DNA from 2 places in the Iodidimonas sp. SYSU 1G8 genome. Region 2 is predicted to be linked to the other one. Evidence: riboswitches for the same ligand, from Rfam matches in the RefSeq annotation. Region 2 holds a riboswitch; the other holds the start of a gene.
What was found. A riboswitch is a leader RNA that binds a small molecule or an ion and turns the genes downstream of it on or off. The one in region 2 is predicted to bind cobalamin.
Positions count from the first base shown of each region.

Region 1 (7,304 bases), 150 kb from region 2:
TCAAATGGCGAAACAGCCAACCAGCGAGTTCTTCTCCTATGCGCCTGACGCAACATACCGACTACGCCCTCCGCGTGCTTATCCACGTCGGCCTCAAGCGGGGCGAAGCCTCGACCATCCGAGAGATTTCGGAAAGCTATGGCGTTTCGCGCAACCATCTGATGAAGGTCGCCAATACGCTGGGGCGGCTTGGGTTTGTCGTGCCCACTCGGGGCCGCGGCGGCGGCCTTGTGCTGGCGCGCGGCCCGGCGGAGATCAATATCGGGGACGTGGTGCGCGACATGGAGGAGAACCTGACTCTGGTCGAATGTTTTCGCAGCGCCGACAATACCTGTCCGATTGCCGGCATCTGCCGTCTGGAGCGCGTTCTGGCCCAAGCGCTTAAATCCTTTCTGGCGGTTCTGGACGGCGTCACCCTGGCTGATCTGCTGTCGGACGGCGGTGCGCTCCGGCTCAGACTGGGCATTGGTGGGCCTGTCACGTCATCGTGATCAGGAAGAAATTGGCTGCGAATAAAAAACATTCCGGTAGAATAGTCTTTCAGCACCCAAGCCCCCTCAAGCTGATGTGCTGACGGCTGGACGGGAACGTCTGCAGCGTCTCCCCGTCCAGCCACCTGGGTTCCGGCGCATCTCGGTGGTCAAACCCGCGAATTGGGTCTAGGCTGCCTGAATGCTGGACCTTCGCAAAGTCGCCGACGACCTCTCGAACCGCTTGCGGGAACTGACTGACCGCGCCGATCGGCTTGAGCACGACCTTCGCCTGCCCCTCGATCCGGACTTCGCCGAGCAAGCCACGGATATGGAATCGGCCGAGGCCAATCAGGCCCTCGAAGAGTCGAGCCGCGCCGAGATTGTCCAAATCCGCGCGGCGCTTGCGCGCATCGAAGAAGGCGAGTACGGCATCTGCACGACATGCGGCGATCCCATCGCCGAAGCCCGCCTTCAGGCCCTGCCTTACACGCCGCAGTGCATCGAATGCGCCCGGCGGAACTGAGCGTTTCGGCACTAAAATAATCCCATGCGGTCCGAGAGATTTGCGCAGGGCGTATAATCGCCTAAATCTAGTGCGAACACGGGGCCGGGGGCGGCATCACAATACCGAGGAGATCACGAACATGCTGAAGTTCACGCGTCGCGGAGTCCAGGCGGCGGCATTGGCGGTCGCTCTGGTCACGGGGACGGCTTCCGTCGCGCTGTATCCCAGTCAGCCGGCCCAGGCGGCGTCCGAAGCCGACGCGCATGAACTGGTATCCGCCGCGCGCTTCGCCTTTGACGACCTGACCGACCGGGGCTCGCACGCGACTTTGCGCGCCCTGCTCAAGGACGCCAAGGGCGTGATGATCTTTCCGTCCGTGATCAAGGGCGCGATCGGCATCGGCGGCGAAGGCGGCAGCGGCGTATTGCTGGTGCGCGGAGAAGATGGGGTCTGGAGCTATCCGGGCTTCTACCATCTCAGCTCGATCAGCATCGGCCTCCAGCTCGGCGGCCAGGAAAACCGTTTTCTCCTGATCCTGATGACCGACAACGCCGTGCGTCGGGTCATGAGCGGCGACGTACAGATCGGCGCCGATCTGAGCGCGGTCGCCGTCGAATCCGGCGTCGACAAGGCGACCGGCACAACGACCGGCCGCCGCGACATCTACTATCACGCCGAAACCCAGGGCGGCCTGTTCGCCGGGGTCAGCCTGGAAGGCACCAAGATCAAGTCCCGCAACAAGATGGCGGCCAAGTATTACGGCGGCAGCGTCACCTCGCGCGACATCCTAATCGAGCGCCGTGTCTCGAACCCGCAGGCCGAGGAGCTCCGGACCCTCGTCTCCTCGCAGTCGGGCCTCTAGCCGCCCGACGCGGCCAGGGCCTGCTCCAGGTCGGCGAGAATATCGTCGATATGTTCCAGGCCGATGGACAGGCGCACATAGCCATCGGTCACACCCGTGGCCAGCTGTTCCTCCGGGGATAGCTGGCTGTGGGTCGTGCTGGCCGGATGAATGGCCAGGCTGCGCGCATCGCCGATGTTGGCGACGTGGTAGAACATCTTCAGTGCATCGATGAAACGGCGGCCCGCATCGACGCCTCCCGCCAGTTCGAAGCCGATCAGCCCACCATAGCCCTGTTTCAGGTAGGCGTCCGCCCGGCGGCGCGCCTCGCCCTTCTGCTGGCTCGGATGGATGACGCGGGTGACGTCGCCGCGGGCGGCGAGCCACGCCGCGACCTTGTTGGCATTGGCGCAGTGCCGCTCCATCCGCAGCGGCAGCGTCTCCAGCCCCTGCGCGATCATGAACGCATTCATCGGGCTCAGTGCGGGGCCAAGGTCACGCAGCAGCACTGTCCGCGCGCGCATGATGTAGGCGATGGGTCCCAGCGGCCGGACCGCGTCGGTCCAGACCGCGCCATGATAGCTCGGATCGGGCTGGGTGAGATTGGGCTGACGGTCGGAATGCGCCTCCCAGTCGAAGCGTCCGCTGTCGATGATCATGCCGCCGATCGAAGTGCCGTGACCGCCGATATATTTGGTCAGGGAGTACACGATGATGGCCGCGCCATGGTCAAACGGCCGGCACAGCAGCGGCGCGGCCGTGTTGTCCATGATCAGCGGGATCCCTGCCTCGCGTCCGATGGCCGCCACTTCCGAAATGGGGAAGACCTGCAACTTGGGATTCGGCAACGTCTCGGCGTAATAGGCCCGGGTGCGCGCATCGGTTGCCCGGCGGAAATTCTCCGGGTCGGAGGGATCGACGAAGCGGACCTCGATGCCTTGGGCGCGCAACGTATTGGCGAACAGATTCCAGGTCCCGCCATAGAGATCGGTCGAGCTCACCACATTGTCGCCCGCCGATGCCAGGTTCTGAAGCGACAGCGCCGACGCAGCCTGTCCCGAAGCGACCGCGAGCGCGGCCGCGCCGCCCTCCAAGGCCGCCATCCGGTCTTCCAGCACCCCGGTCGTCGGGTTCATGATCCGGGTATAGACATTTCCCAACTCCTCCAGCGCGAACAGACGGCGCGCATGGTCCGCGTCGCGGAACTGGTAGGACGTGGTTTGATAGATCGGCACGGCCACCGCGCCGGTCGTGGAATCGGCGCGATAGCCTGCGTGGAGCACCAGTGTTTCAGGGTTCGGGCTCTTTGTTCCACTCATGTGAGGCTCCTTGGACGATGCCAGTATGGTTGGCGAGCATGCCCGGCAGCCATGCCGGATGCAACGCCCCCACCTCATGCCGCCGCCAAAACTCCCCCATGCGGGCAGCATAATACCCCTCGTGACCGGAGACAATTCGGGCTCCAGCGCCAAGGTCCGCGGCTTCGCTTGGGGTTGCCGATGTCAACCTGATTATCACGAAATCGCGATCATCAATGCGCTTGACGATACCCCCTGCCGAGCACAAGATGTTGCGTCCACGGTGCCTCGAACAGTCATATTTGGGGTAAAAGGGAAGCCGGGAAGCAGGCAAAAACCCTGCGAATCCGGGGCTGCCCCCGCAACTGTAGGCGGCGAGCAACTGTCGTTCGCGTCACTGGCGGCAACGCCGGGAAGGCCAGGCAGAAGCGGTGACCCGCAAGCCAGGAAACCTGCCGTGGAAGTTGGAAACGTCCCTGGGCGGAGGGCCTTGGGGGTGCATGCCGGAGTTTAGCGCCGGATAGCGTCCTTCGATTCCCCGCCACGAGAAGAGAAAGAAACGCTGTATGTCTTCGCTCGCTTACGACTTCGACCGTAACGGACATCTGGTGCCGCAACAGCAGCCCGCAGCGCGTCTTCCCATTCCACCATCGCAGCTTCCCTTCAAATTCTCGGCGGACGCGTCATCGGCCGAGCCGGCCAAGCGCGCGCCGCTGCCCATGCCGCTGGCGCCGAAGCCGACCCCGGCCGACCTCGTGCTCGATCGCGGCCGCGACGCCCTGCTGACGCCCTTCGGCAAGGCGACGCTCGAAGATCGGTACCTGCTGCCCGGCGAGTCCTACCAGGATATGTTCGCGCGCGTCGCCTGTGCCTATGCCGACGATGTGGAACACGCGCAGCGCATCTATGACGCGGTCTCGCGGCTGTGGTTCATGCCCGCGACGCCGATCCTGTCCAATGGCGGCACCACGCGCGGCCTGCCGATCTCATGCTTCCTCAACACGGTGCCCGATTCCCTCGACGGCATCGTCGACATCTGGAACGAGAATGTCGCGCTGGCGTCCAATGGCGGCGGCATCGGCACCTATTGGGGCAACGTGCGCTCCATCGGCGAGCCGGTGAAGGGCTGCGGCGAGACCTCGGGGATCGTGCCTTTCATCCATGTGATGGACAGCCTGACCCTGGCGATCAGCCAGGGTTCGCTGCGCCGTGGCTCGGCGGCCGTCTATCTGGACATTCACCATCCGGAAATCGAGGAGTTCCTCGAAATCCGCAAGGCGTCCGGCGATTTCAACCGCAAGGGCCTGAACCTGCACCACGGCATCAACGTCACCGATGCCTTCATGGAAGCGGTGCGCGACGGCGCCATGTTCCCTCTGGTCAGCCCGAAGACCGGCCAGACCATCCGCGAGGTCAACGCCCGCCAGCTCTGGCAGCGCATCCTGGAGACGCGCATCCAGACCGGTGAGCCCTACATCCTCAATATCGACGCGGTGAACCGGGCATTGCCCAAGCATCAGCGCGATCTCGGCCTGAAGGTGTCCACGTCCAATCTGTGCAGCGAGATCACCCTGCCGACCGGTGTCGACCACCATGGCGAGGAGCGCACGGCCGTGTGCTGCCTGTCGTCGCTGAACGTCGAGACCTGGGATCAGTGGAACAACGAGCCGGGCTTCATCGAGGATGTCATGCGCTTCCTCGACAACGTGATGACCCAGTTCATCGAAGAAGCGCCCGACAGCATGAAGCGCGCCCGCTATTCGGCGTTCCGCGAGCGGTCGGTCGGCCTGGGCGTCATGGGCTTCCACTCGTTCCTGCAGGCGCGCGGCATTCCCTTCGAGAGCGCCATGGCCAAGTCGTGGAACATGAAAATCTTCCGCAAGATCCGCCGCGAGGCCGACGCGGCCTCGGTCGCGCTGGCGGAAGAGCGCGGCCCCTGCCCCGATGCGCTGGAGCGCGGCATGAAGGCGCGCTTCAGCCACAAGCTGGCCATCGCCCCGACCGCCTCGATCAGCATCATCTGCGGCGGCACCAGCGCCTGCATCGAGCCGATCCCGGCCAACATCTATACCCACAAGACGCTGTCCGGCGCCTTCCCGGTCCGCAATCCGTATCTGCAGGACCTGCTCGCGCGCAAGGGCGAGGATACCGCGGAAACCTGGCAGTCCATCGTCGAGCATGAAGGTTCGGTGCAGCATCTGGCGTGCCTGGACGAAGACGAGAAGGCGGTATTCCGCACCGCGTTCGAGATCGACCAGCGCTGGCTGATCGACCTGGCGGCCGACCGGACGCCCTTCATCTGCCAGAGCCAGTCCCTGAACCTCTATCTGCCAGCGGACATCGACAAGTGGGACTTGCACATGCTGCACTGGACCGCTTGGGAAAAGGGCATCAAGAGCCTGTATTACTGCCGCTCGAAATCGATCAGCCGCGCCGCTTTCGCGGGCCAGCTCGAAAAGGCCGAGATGCACGTGGTCCAGGGTGAGCGCACGGATTACGAGGAGTGCCTCGCATGTCAGTGAGCGACCTGTCCCATGTCGACCCGCGCAGCCTGATCGGTACCGGCAAGGTCGGCCTGCTGACGGCCACCGGCACCTATGACGTCGATCGCTATCCATGGGCCTACGATTTCTGGAAACGCCAGCAGCAGACGCACTGGATGGGCGAAGAGGTGCCGCTTGGCGCGGACATCAAGGACTGGACCTCGGACCGTGTGACGCCGGCCGAGCGCGCCCTGCTGACCCAGATTTTCCGCTTCTTTACCCAGTCGGACGTGGAAGTGGGCGACAACTATCTGAAGCGCTACATCCCGATCTTCCAGCCGATCGAGGTGCAGATGATGATGGCCGCCTTCACCAACATGGAAACGGTGCATATCGACGCCTACGCCCTGCTGCTGAAGACGCTGGGCATGCCGAAGGCCGAATTCGAAGCGTTCCGCGACTATCGTGAAATGCGCGACAAGGCCGACTACATGCACACCTTCGGTGTCGGCACGGTGTCGGACGTGGCCCGTACGCTGGCCATGTTCGGCGCGTTCACCGAGGGCATGTCGCTGTTCGCCAGCTTCGCCATGCTGCTGAACTTCCCGCGCCACAACAAGATGAACGGCATGGGCCAGATCGTGTCATGGTCGGTGCGGGACGAGAGCCTGCACTGCGAGGGCATCATTCGGCTTTACCATCAGTGGAATCGCGAAACCGGCGCCGTGACCAAGGCCGTGCGCGACGACATCATCGACGTGGCCAAGACCATGGTCCATCTGGAGGAACAATTCGTCGATCTGGCCTTTGGCCTGGGCGGGATCCAGGGCATGACCGCCGAGGACATCCGCGCCTATGTTCGTTATGTCGCCGACTGGCGGCTGACCCAGCTGAAGCTGTCGCCCGTGTTCGGCTACTTCAGCGAGCACGACAACACCTACAGCCAGATCAAGGCGCATCCGCTGCCGTGGCTGGTGGAAATCCTGAACGGTGTCGAGCACGCCAACTTCTTCGAGCAGCGCGCCACGGAATATTCGAAGGGCGCGACAAAGGGAAGCTGGGATGGCGCCAATGGCGTCTGGGCCGCCTTCGATGCCAAGCGCCAGCCGAAGGAAGAGCAGAAGCTGCTGGTCTAGGGATCAGGAACCTTGTTTCCGGCCGGCCTCAGGCTCTCGCCTTGGGCGACATCAGCTTCTGGATCTGCCGGGAATCAGCGACCAGCCTGTCCTGCGAATCCCAAATCTCGCCGTCTTCCTCGAAGAATCCGCGCGTCAAAAGGCGCGTGGTGAAACGGAACCGCAGCCACCCCGGCGCGGGGCGCCGGCGCAGATGGGTGGTCAGCTCGATTGTCGGCACCCAGCCGGTCGCGCCGACCACGTTGAAGATCGCCGGCGGCACGGCATCGGCGAACATCAGAACCGAATACAGATCGGGCTCGAGCCCATCCTTGAAACGGATATAGCCCGCCATCTCCCCGACCCCGTGCGGCGTCGCCCTCGCCCAGCCCATGTGGGTGGGGTGAAAGCGCATGTCGATCAGTTCCTGGAACTTGGGCGACTTGCCTTCCACATAGGGGTGCTCGACGCACTCTTCCGGCGGCGGCAGGTCCGGCGGGGTCGCATGCACGACCGACTTGCCGGTCGCCAGATCGAAATCGGTGAAGGTGGCGGTGAAATGGGTTCGCTGCACACCTTCCTGGATCAG
Region 1 covers NZ_JBBYXJ010000001.1:216,071-223,374, reverse strand. Annotated here, with positions in the region: gene WJU17_RS01080 (Rrf2 family transcriptional regulator) at 39-491, shown strand; gene WJU17_RS01075 (TraR/DksA family transcriptional regulator) at 673-996, shown strand; gene WJU17_RS01070 (lipid-binding SYLF domain-containing protein) at 1,118-1,840, shown strand; gene WJU17_RS01065 (PLP-dependent transferase) at 1,837-3,138, opposite strand; cobalamin riboswitch at 3,382-3,592, shown strand; gene WJU17_RS01060 (ribonucleoside-diphosphate reductase subunit alpha) at 3,684-5,639, shown strand; gene WJU17_RS01055 (ribonucleotide-diphosphate reductase subunit beta) at 5,630-6,736, shown strand; gene WJU17_RS01050 (thioesterase family protein) at 6,765-7,304, opposite strand, start outside.
Region 1: another riboswitch for cobalamin. It lies ahead of WJU17_RS01060 (ribonucleoside-diphosphate reductase subunit alpha); the one in region 2 lies ahead of cobW (cobalamin biosynthesis protein CobW).

Region 2 (7,304 bases):
CGCCTGGTACGCCGTCAGCGGATAAAAGACGCCGCCCTCGCGTGTCGCACGGTCAGGCAGCGCGTTGGTCGGACCACGCGACAGCAGCGCCATCAGCGCCGTTCCGCTCGCGGGAACGTCAGGCACATCGTAACCAGCATCGGCCATCGCCCGGAGGATGACCACGGCGCTTTGCGGGGTATCGAGCCCTACCCCATTGCCCAGCCGGCCATCGCGATTGGGGTAGTTCGCGAGGATCAGCGCCACGCGGCGCGAGGGCGCGGGCGTCGCCGCGAGCCTTGTCCAGGCCAGGGCGAGATCGGCGACGAAATCGACGCGGTCCGCAAGCGGCCTGTGGGCGACGATGGGGCACTGGGTGCGCGCATCGAACCGCGTTTCAGCCTTGAAAGCGACGGCCCGGCTGATGATCCGTCCATCCACCTCGGGCAAGGCGACGTTCATGGCCATGTCGCGGGGCGACACACCCTGATTGCCTGAGGCCCAGGCCACTTCCGAGCCGCCTGAGAGAATGACCTGCAACACGGGGCAATCGGTGTCGTCCAGCGGCGACATGCCGCGCGCGCCACCCGGCGCCGAGACTGCGAAGGAGGTGCAGTTCAGCACCGCCGAGGGTGGCCATTGGGTAAGCAGATCACGCAGGATCGCCGCCGACTCCGGGTCCCGTAACCCCTGGAGAAACACGGGCACCGGATCGAGGCCTCTCGCAACGAGCGCCGAGATCAGCGCGTCGATGGCCTCCGTGTTCCCCGCCTGCACCAGCGCGCGATAGAACAGCACCGGCACCCGGCCGCCACCGCCGATCCAGCGCGCCTCGAGAGCGTCGCGATCAGGCTGGCCCTCGCCCGGCCAGTACAAGCCGGCATTGGGAAGCGGCGCCGGTTCAAGCCACGGGCCCGCGGCGCATCCCGCCAGAGCGGCGGCATACCGCAAAAATTCTCCCGCGTTACGAATGCCACCATGGCGCAGATAGGCCCACAAGCGCTGATACGGCGCGCCCTGAAGGCTGGACATGGCCTCGAATTCCGGTTCCGGCCGGTCGTCGCCCGGCAAGGCCAGGAAAACGATGTCGCGGGCGCGGCAGGCGTCGGCGAGCTGCTCGAGGCCATAGGGCCAGTAGGAACGACCTCCGAGAAGATGCACGACAACAAGACGGGCATGGACGATCACGCTTTCGACGTAGAGATCGACCGACAGATTGTGCCGCAGGCGCAGCAGGTTCGCGAGGCGCACCCGGGGGAACCCGTCGCCCAGATCGTCCGCCGCGCGCGCTAGGCACGCCAGTTCGGTATCAGCGGCGGACAACACGACGATATCGCCCCGTGTCTGCCCCAGATCGACCGCCTCGGCGCCGTCGTCCACGGTCCCTGGCTGTGTCGCAAGAAGATGCATCAGGTCATCGCGGCCAACAGCGCCGCGCTGATGACATCGCGCTCGAGACCGGTTTCACCGATCACGACCAGGCGGGTCGTGCGCATCTCTCTCGGGTCCCAGCTCCGGTCGTAATGATGCTGGATACGCGAGCCGACAGCCTGGATCACCATCCGCATGTCCCGCCCCGCCACGGCGGCGAAGCCTTTGAGGCGAAGGATGTCATGGGTCTCGATAACCGTTTGCATCGCCGCGATCAGCCTTGCCGGATCGGCGACCGTGCCGCCCTCCAGCACGAAGCTGTCGAAATCATCATGGTCGTGATCGCCGTCGGCGTCGTGATGGGAGGGGCGAGAGTCCAGATCGTCCTCGGCCCCGGCCTTCAGCCCGAGCAGTACATCCGCGTCGAGCTTGCCCTGGACCACGGAGAGCAGCTTGACCGAGGGGGGCAGCATCGTGCGCAACAGGGCGCGCGTGTCCTCCAGCGGGGCGTGTTGCAGCAGATCCGTCTTGTTGAGCAGGACCAGATCCGCGCAGGCCAACTGGTCCTCGAACAGTTCCTCCAGCGGATTGTCGTGATCCAGCGCGCCGTCGGCCGCGCGCTGGGCCGCCAGTGCGTCCTCGTCATCCGCGAAGCGGCCCTCGGAAACAGCCGCCGCGTCGACCACGGTCACCACGCCGTCCACGGTGACCCGGGTGCGGATTTCGGGCCAGTTGAAAGCGCGCACCAGTGGCTTTGGCAGGGCGAGGCCCGACGTTTCGATGATGATGTGATCGGGCGGCGCGGCGCGGTCCAGCAACATCTGGATCGTGGGCAGGAAATCATCGGCGACGGTACAGCAGATGCATCCGTTGGCCAGTTCGACGATGTCCTCGTCGCGGCAGGTCTCCTCGCCACAGCCCTTGAGCAGATCGCCATCGATACCCACGTCGCCGAATTCGTTGACGATCAGTGCCAGGCGGCGACCGCCCGCGTTCCGCAGCAGGTTCCGGATCAGCGTTGTCTTGCCGGCGCCGAGGAAGCCGGTGATGACGGTGGCGGGGATCTTGGCGGTCATTCGTCCTGTCCTTCATGAACGGCATGGGAAAGGACGGGACACATGGACCAAAGGCGCCGCGACACGGGCAACCGATGGACACTACGTGCCCCGGTGCACCCCGCCCGGGCCTTACGCTATCGATGATTCGAGCCGGTCTCCTGGCTCGCGGGTCACGGCCACCCTGCCCGCCTTCCCAGCGCCTGCGCGCCAGTGGCATCCACGGCAGAATGGCTATCCGCTTACAGTTGCGGGGGCAGCCGCGGCATTGCGACCCTCGTCGCGCACCGCATTCCCGTTGGACGTTTCCGTCCGCTCGAATGCTTCAGTCATACGCCCGGCAGCACCGGGCGGTCAATCTAGGCGTCGAAGATGAAGGTCTCGGCAGGGTTTCGCGCCTGCCAACCGTGGCGCTCCAGCTCCGGGTCGAGATGTTCCTCTTCCGGATAACCCACGCAAAGATAGCCGGTGAAGCGCCACGCGGCGGGCATGGCAAGGTCCCGGGCCAGACGCTCCGGATCGAGGATGGACAGCCAGCCGATACCCAACCCCGCCGCCCGAGCCGCCAGCCATAGCGTGTGGATGGCGCAGACGGTCGAATGGACCAGCGTCTCCGGCATGGTCCGGCGACCGAGACCGTGCCCGGCCCGCGGCTCCATGTCGGTGAACACCGCCAGATGAACAGGCGCATCGAGGCCAGCAAGCTTCAGGGACTGGTAGAGCGCCGCCTTCTCGCCCTCGTAGCCGGCCAACGCGGCATAGTTGGCGGCGCGGAAATTCTCGGCTACCGCCTCGCGGAGCGCAGGCGTCGTCACGCGGACGAAGCGCCAGGGCTGGCTGTTGCCCACGCTGGGAGCGAGCGCCGCCAAGTCGAGCAGATGCCGCACCAGCATATCCGGCACCGGATCGGTCCGGAACCGCCTGACGTCACGACGCCAGGCAAGGAGCGATTCCAGGTTCTCAAGAGCATCCTGTCCGGGACCGGGTTCCCTGGCGGTCATGCGCAAGCGGGCCGGTTCACGTAGTCGACTCGCCAACCCGCGCCGCCGAACGAGGTCATGGCGGTAGCCGACAAATGATCGACGGCGAAGCCGAGCGCCCTGCCCGCGGGCATATCGAGGGCGACGGCGAGCGCGGCGCGGATGGTTCCGGCGTGGGCGATCAGCCATAGCGTCCTGCCCGCATGATCGGCCTCGATCTCCCGCATGGCGGCCCTGACACGCGCGACCACGTCGTCGAAGCTTTCTCCGGCTGGCGGCCGAAACGCGGCCATGCCATCGAGAGTATCCGGCATCAGCCCCTGCGACACCGTGTAGTCCCTCCCCTCCCAGTCACCGAACGACTGCTCGACCAAGCCGTCGCGAAGGTCCTGCGGCAAGCCGAGGGATTGGCAGATCACCGCCGCCGTGGAGCGGGCGCGCCGGAGCGGGCTGACCAGCAGAGCATCAGGCCGGGATACGGCCCATTCGCCGACGAGGGTGGCCTGAAACGGAAGGACATCCACGTCCAGTCTGCCGCAGAAGCCGGCAGAGGGCGCCGTCGCCGCATGGCGAAACCATATCCATCTGGTGGCTGACACCGGACGTCCTTCTTTTGAACCGTTCGCACCTTCACGACGCCACGCTGACGCGACATGACGCGGATGGCGTGATCAGGCGAGAAAACTGAACCGATTCTGAGACAGCGCTGGCATGGACTCACGCAAGGTGGCTGGGCCGGCGACGCTGATCCGAGATCGAGAGATACGCCCACCAACCGTAGACATTACGCAGCAAAAACCACGAGTTAGCAGGCAGGGGGAATGGCGGAGAGGATGGGATTCGAACCCACGATACGGCTTTTGACCGTATAACGGTTTAGCAAACCGCCGCCTTCGGCCACTCGGCCACCTCTCCACCGCCGTTCGTACTCAAGAGGCGGCGGGGTGTCAACGGTTTAGCCGAGCGAATGCAGGATCAGGGCTCGATATCGTCCACATCGACCTGTCCGCTGAGCCGGCGCTGTACGTGGGACCAGGACATGCCGACCGCCATGACGATGCTGAGAACGATCTGAATCAGGAAGGCGAGCACCCAGGGCGTCTCCACGTCCAACATCCGATAATCGACGAGGAGCCAGATGAAGACGGCGAACACCGCCACGATCAGGGCGATACCCATCGGCCCGAGCGACAGCCAGGTGGCGCGGAAGTAAATGCCAAAGCCGGCGACCAAAAGCAGGCCGATCAGTATCTTGAGCGGAATGTCCCCACTGCCCTCGGCCTCTCCGAAGGCGCTGACCCAATGGAAATAGGACAGGCCAAAGGGGTTGAACGTGGCGAAGACAAGCACCGCGGCGGCCAGCCAGCGGATGAGGAAACCTTTCCAGGAAAGTCCGCTGGCGGCCATGGCGCTGATCCTTATTGCGAGTCGGCGGAGGCCATTCCCGTCGTGGTGGGCTTGACGAACTTCAGGGTCATGCGGTCGCTTTCGCCGACGGCCATGTAGCGTTCGCGGTCCTGATCGCCGAGCCGGAAGCTGGGCGGCAGGGTCCACACACCCTTGGGGTGATCCTTGGTGTCCAGCGGATTGGCGTTGATCTCGGACCGTTCGGCGGTCTGGAAGCCGGCGCTCTCGGCCAGCTTGATCACCGTCTCTTCGGTGACGTAGCCATTGGCGGCCACCGGGTCCTGCGGCAGTTCGGGATCGCCCCGATGCTCGACGACACCGAGCACGCCGCCCGGCTTCAGTGCCTTGAACATGGCGGCGAAGGCCTCGGCCGCGAAATTGCTGGCCATCCAGTTGTGGACGTTGCGGAAGGTGAGCACCATGTCGGCGGAGCCCTCGGGCGCGATATCGGTCTTGCCCGGGCCGAACGCGGTGAAGGTCACAGTGCCATACAGCGCCGGATCGGCGGCGACACGGTCCTTCAGTGCCTTGTTCAGCTTGGGGCCATAACCGGTGCCATCGCCCTCGTCGAAGATGGCGGCGGTGTACTTGCCCTTCCCCGCCACGTAAGGCGCGAGAATGTCGGTGTACCAGCCGCGTCCCGGCCAGATCTCGACGACATTCATGGTGGGCTGCAGTCCGAAAAAGGCCAAGGTCTGTTCAGGGTGCCGGTACTTGTCGCGCGCCGTGTCCTCGGGGAGGCGGTGCTTGCCGGCGATCACGGCCTCAAGCGACCCGGCAGCGGGTGGCGCGGCGGGCGTGACGCTCGAGCCGCTGACCGCGCCTGAGGTGTCCGTGGCGGCCGGGCCGGCAGGAGGCGCATCGCCAGGCTTGGCGTCGTCCGCGCCATTGTCGCAGGCTACGAGGAGCGAGGCCGCGAGCAGGGCGGCGAAACTAAGCGATTTATGCATGGATCTTCCCGTTCTTGCCGTTCAGATCCAGGAGCATACTCCGCCAGCCGCCGACGCGCCACCCGGGTGGGCTTCCCCGGATGGCGCCGGCCAATTCGCGCTCAGTGGTGCAGGACCCATTCCCGGGCCAGGCGCTGTGCCTCGGCGATTTCGGCCGGGTTCATCAGTTCAGCGAGGTCGGCGCGTTCCTCACGGGCCCGCTCGTCGCCCATCATGGCGGCGAGGTTGAACCATTTGTGGGCGCGCACGTAATCGACCGGCTCGCCGTGACCCGTGGCGTAGGCCAGGCCCAGCTCGAAGAGCGCCTCGGCGCCGTCCAGGGTCGAGGGCGCCGGCGCCGCGGGGGCGCTGTGCGAGAAGCTGTGGGTTGTATCGAACATGACTGATGTCTCCGTGTCTTCGATTCAACAACAAGGAGACTTTGGGGCCGCCAGCCTGAACGGAATGTTAACGAAACGACTTTTTGCAGCGCCGCGCAAAAAAAATGGCGGGCCCCGAGCCCGCCATTCCGACCGCGATGGTTGAAGGTATCAGGCTACGGCCTTGGCCGCCGCCTCGCGTGCCGCCCGAACCTTGTCATTGGTCTGGTTGAACAGGAGCTTACGGCGCGCGGCCTCTTCCTCCTCGGTCAGCTTGCGCTCGGTGAGTTCCTTGCCGACCTTACGGCCCTTCTGCACCGCGGGACGTTCGGCGACTTCGTCGATCCAGCGTTTCAGATGGGGGAAATCCTTCAGCACGTCTTCCTGAATCAGACGGGGCAGCAGCATGGCCCAGGGCCAGGCGATCATGTCGGCGATGCTGTAGTCGGCGCCGGCGAGATATCTGTTCACCGACAGCTGGGCATCCATGACGCCCGACAGCCGGTCGACCTCGCCCACGAAACGCTTCGTGCCATATTCCAGCTGCGAGGCGTCGTCGATCAGGTTCTTGGCGTAGTTCTTGAAGTGGTTGGCATTGCCCATCATCGGGCCGAGATTGGCCATCTGCCAGTGCACCCATTGCAGCACCTTGTAGCGCTCGGGCCCGGTCTTGGGCAGGAACTGGCCGGTCTTGTCCGCCAGATATTCCAGGATCGCCCCGGATTCGAAGATGGACAGCGGCGCGCCGCCGCCGATGGGATCGTGGTCGATGATGGCGGGCATGCGGTTGTTGGGGCAGATGCGCAGGAATTCGGCCTTGAACTGATCGCCGGCGCCGATGTCGACCGGGACGATACGATAGTCCAGTCCGGTCTCCTCAAGCATGATGGTGACCTTGAAGCCATTCGGCGTCGGCCAGTAATGTACATCGATCATGGATCGCTCCCGATAAAGGTCTGTCTCGGGCGACAGGATGGCCGACCAGGCCGATGCTGGCAACCGGAGCGAGAACCTTCACCCGTGCAGGCTCGCAATGACCGGGTGCGGCGATGCGCGGGCAACGCCATGGCGCTTGGTGGTGCCGGGCGGGCAACGCATACTGCGCCCCTGTCCTACCTGGGGTTACAGCATGCCAGCCACCGGATCGATGCGGATCACCTTCCTGGGCGCCGTCGGCACCGTCACGGGATCGAAGTATCTGGT
Region 2 covers NZ_JBBYXJ010000001.1:66,776-74,079, reverse strand. Annotated here, with positions in the region: gene cobN (cobaltochelatase subunit CobN) at 1-1,389, opposite strand, end outside; gene cobW (cobalamin biosynthesis protein CobW) at 1,389-2,426, opposite strand; cobalamin riboswitch at 2,539-2,740, opposite strand; gene bluB (5,6-dimethylbenzimidazole synthase) at 2,765-3,406, opposite strand; gene WJU17_RS00360 (histidine phosphatase family protein) at 3,403-3,984, opposite strand; tRNA gene WJU17_RS00355 (tRNA-Ser) at 4,208-4,300, opposite strand; gene WJU17_RS00350 (DUF6524 family protein) at 4,361-4,792, opposite strand; gene WJU17_RS00345 (methyltransferase) at 4,804-5,742, opposite strand; gene WJU17_RS00340 (SEL1-like repeat protein) at 5,844-6,122, opposite strand; gene WJU17_RS00335 (glutathione binding-like protein) at 6,273-7,037, opposite strand; gene WJU17_RS00330 (MBL fold metallo-hydrolase) at 7,249-7,304, shown strand, end outside.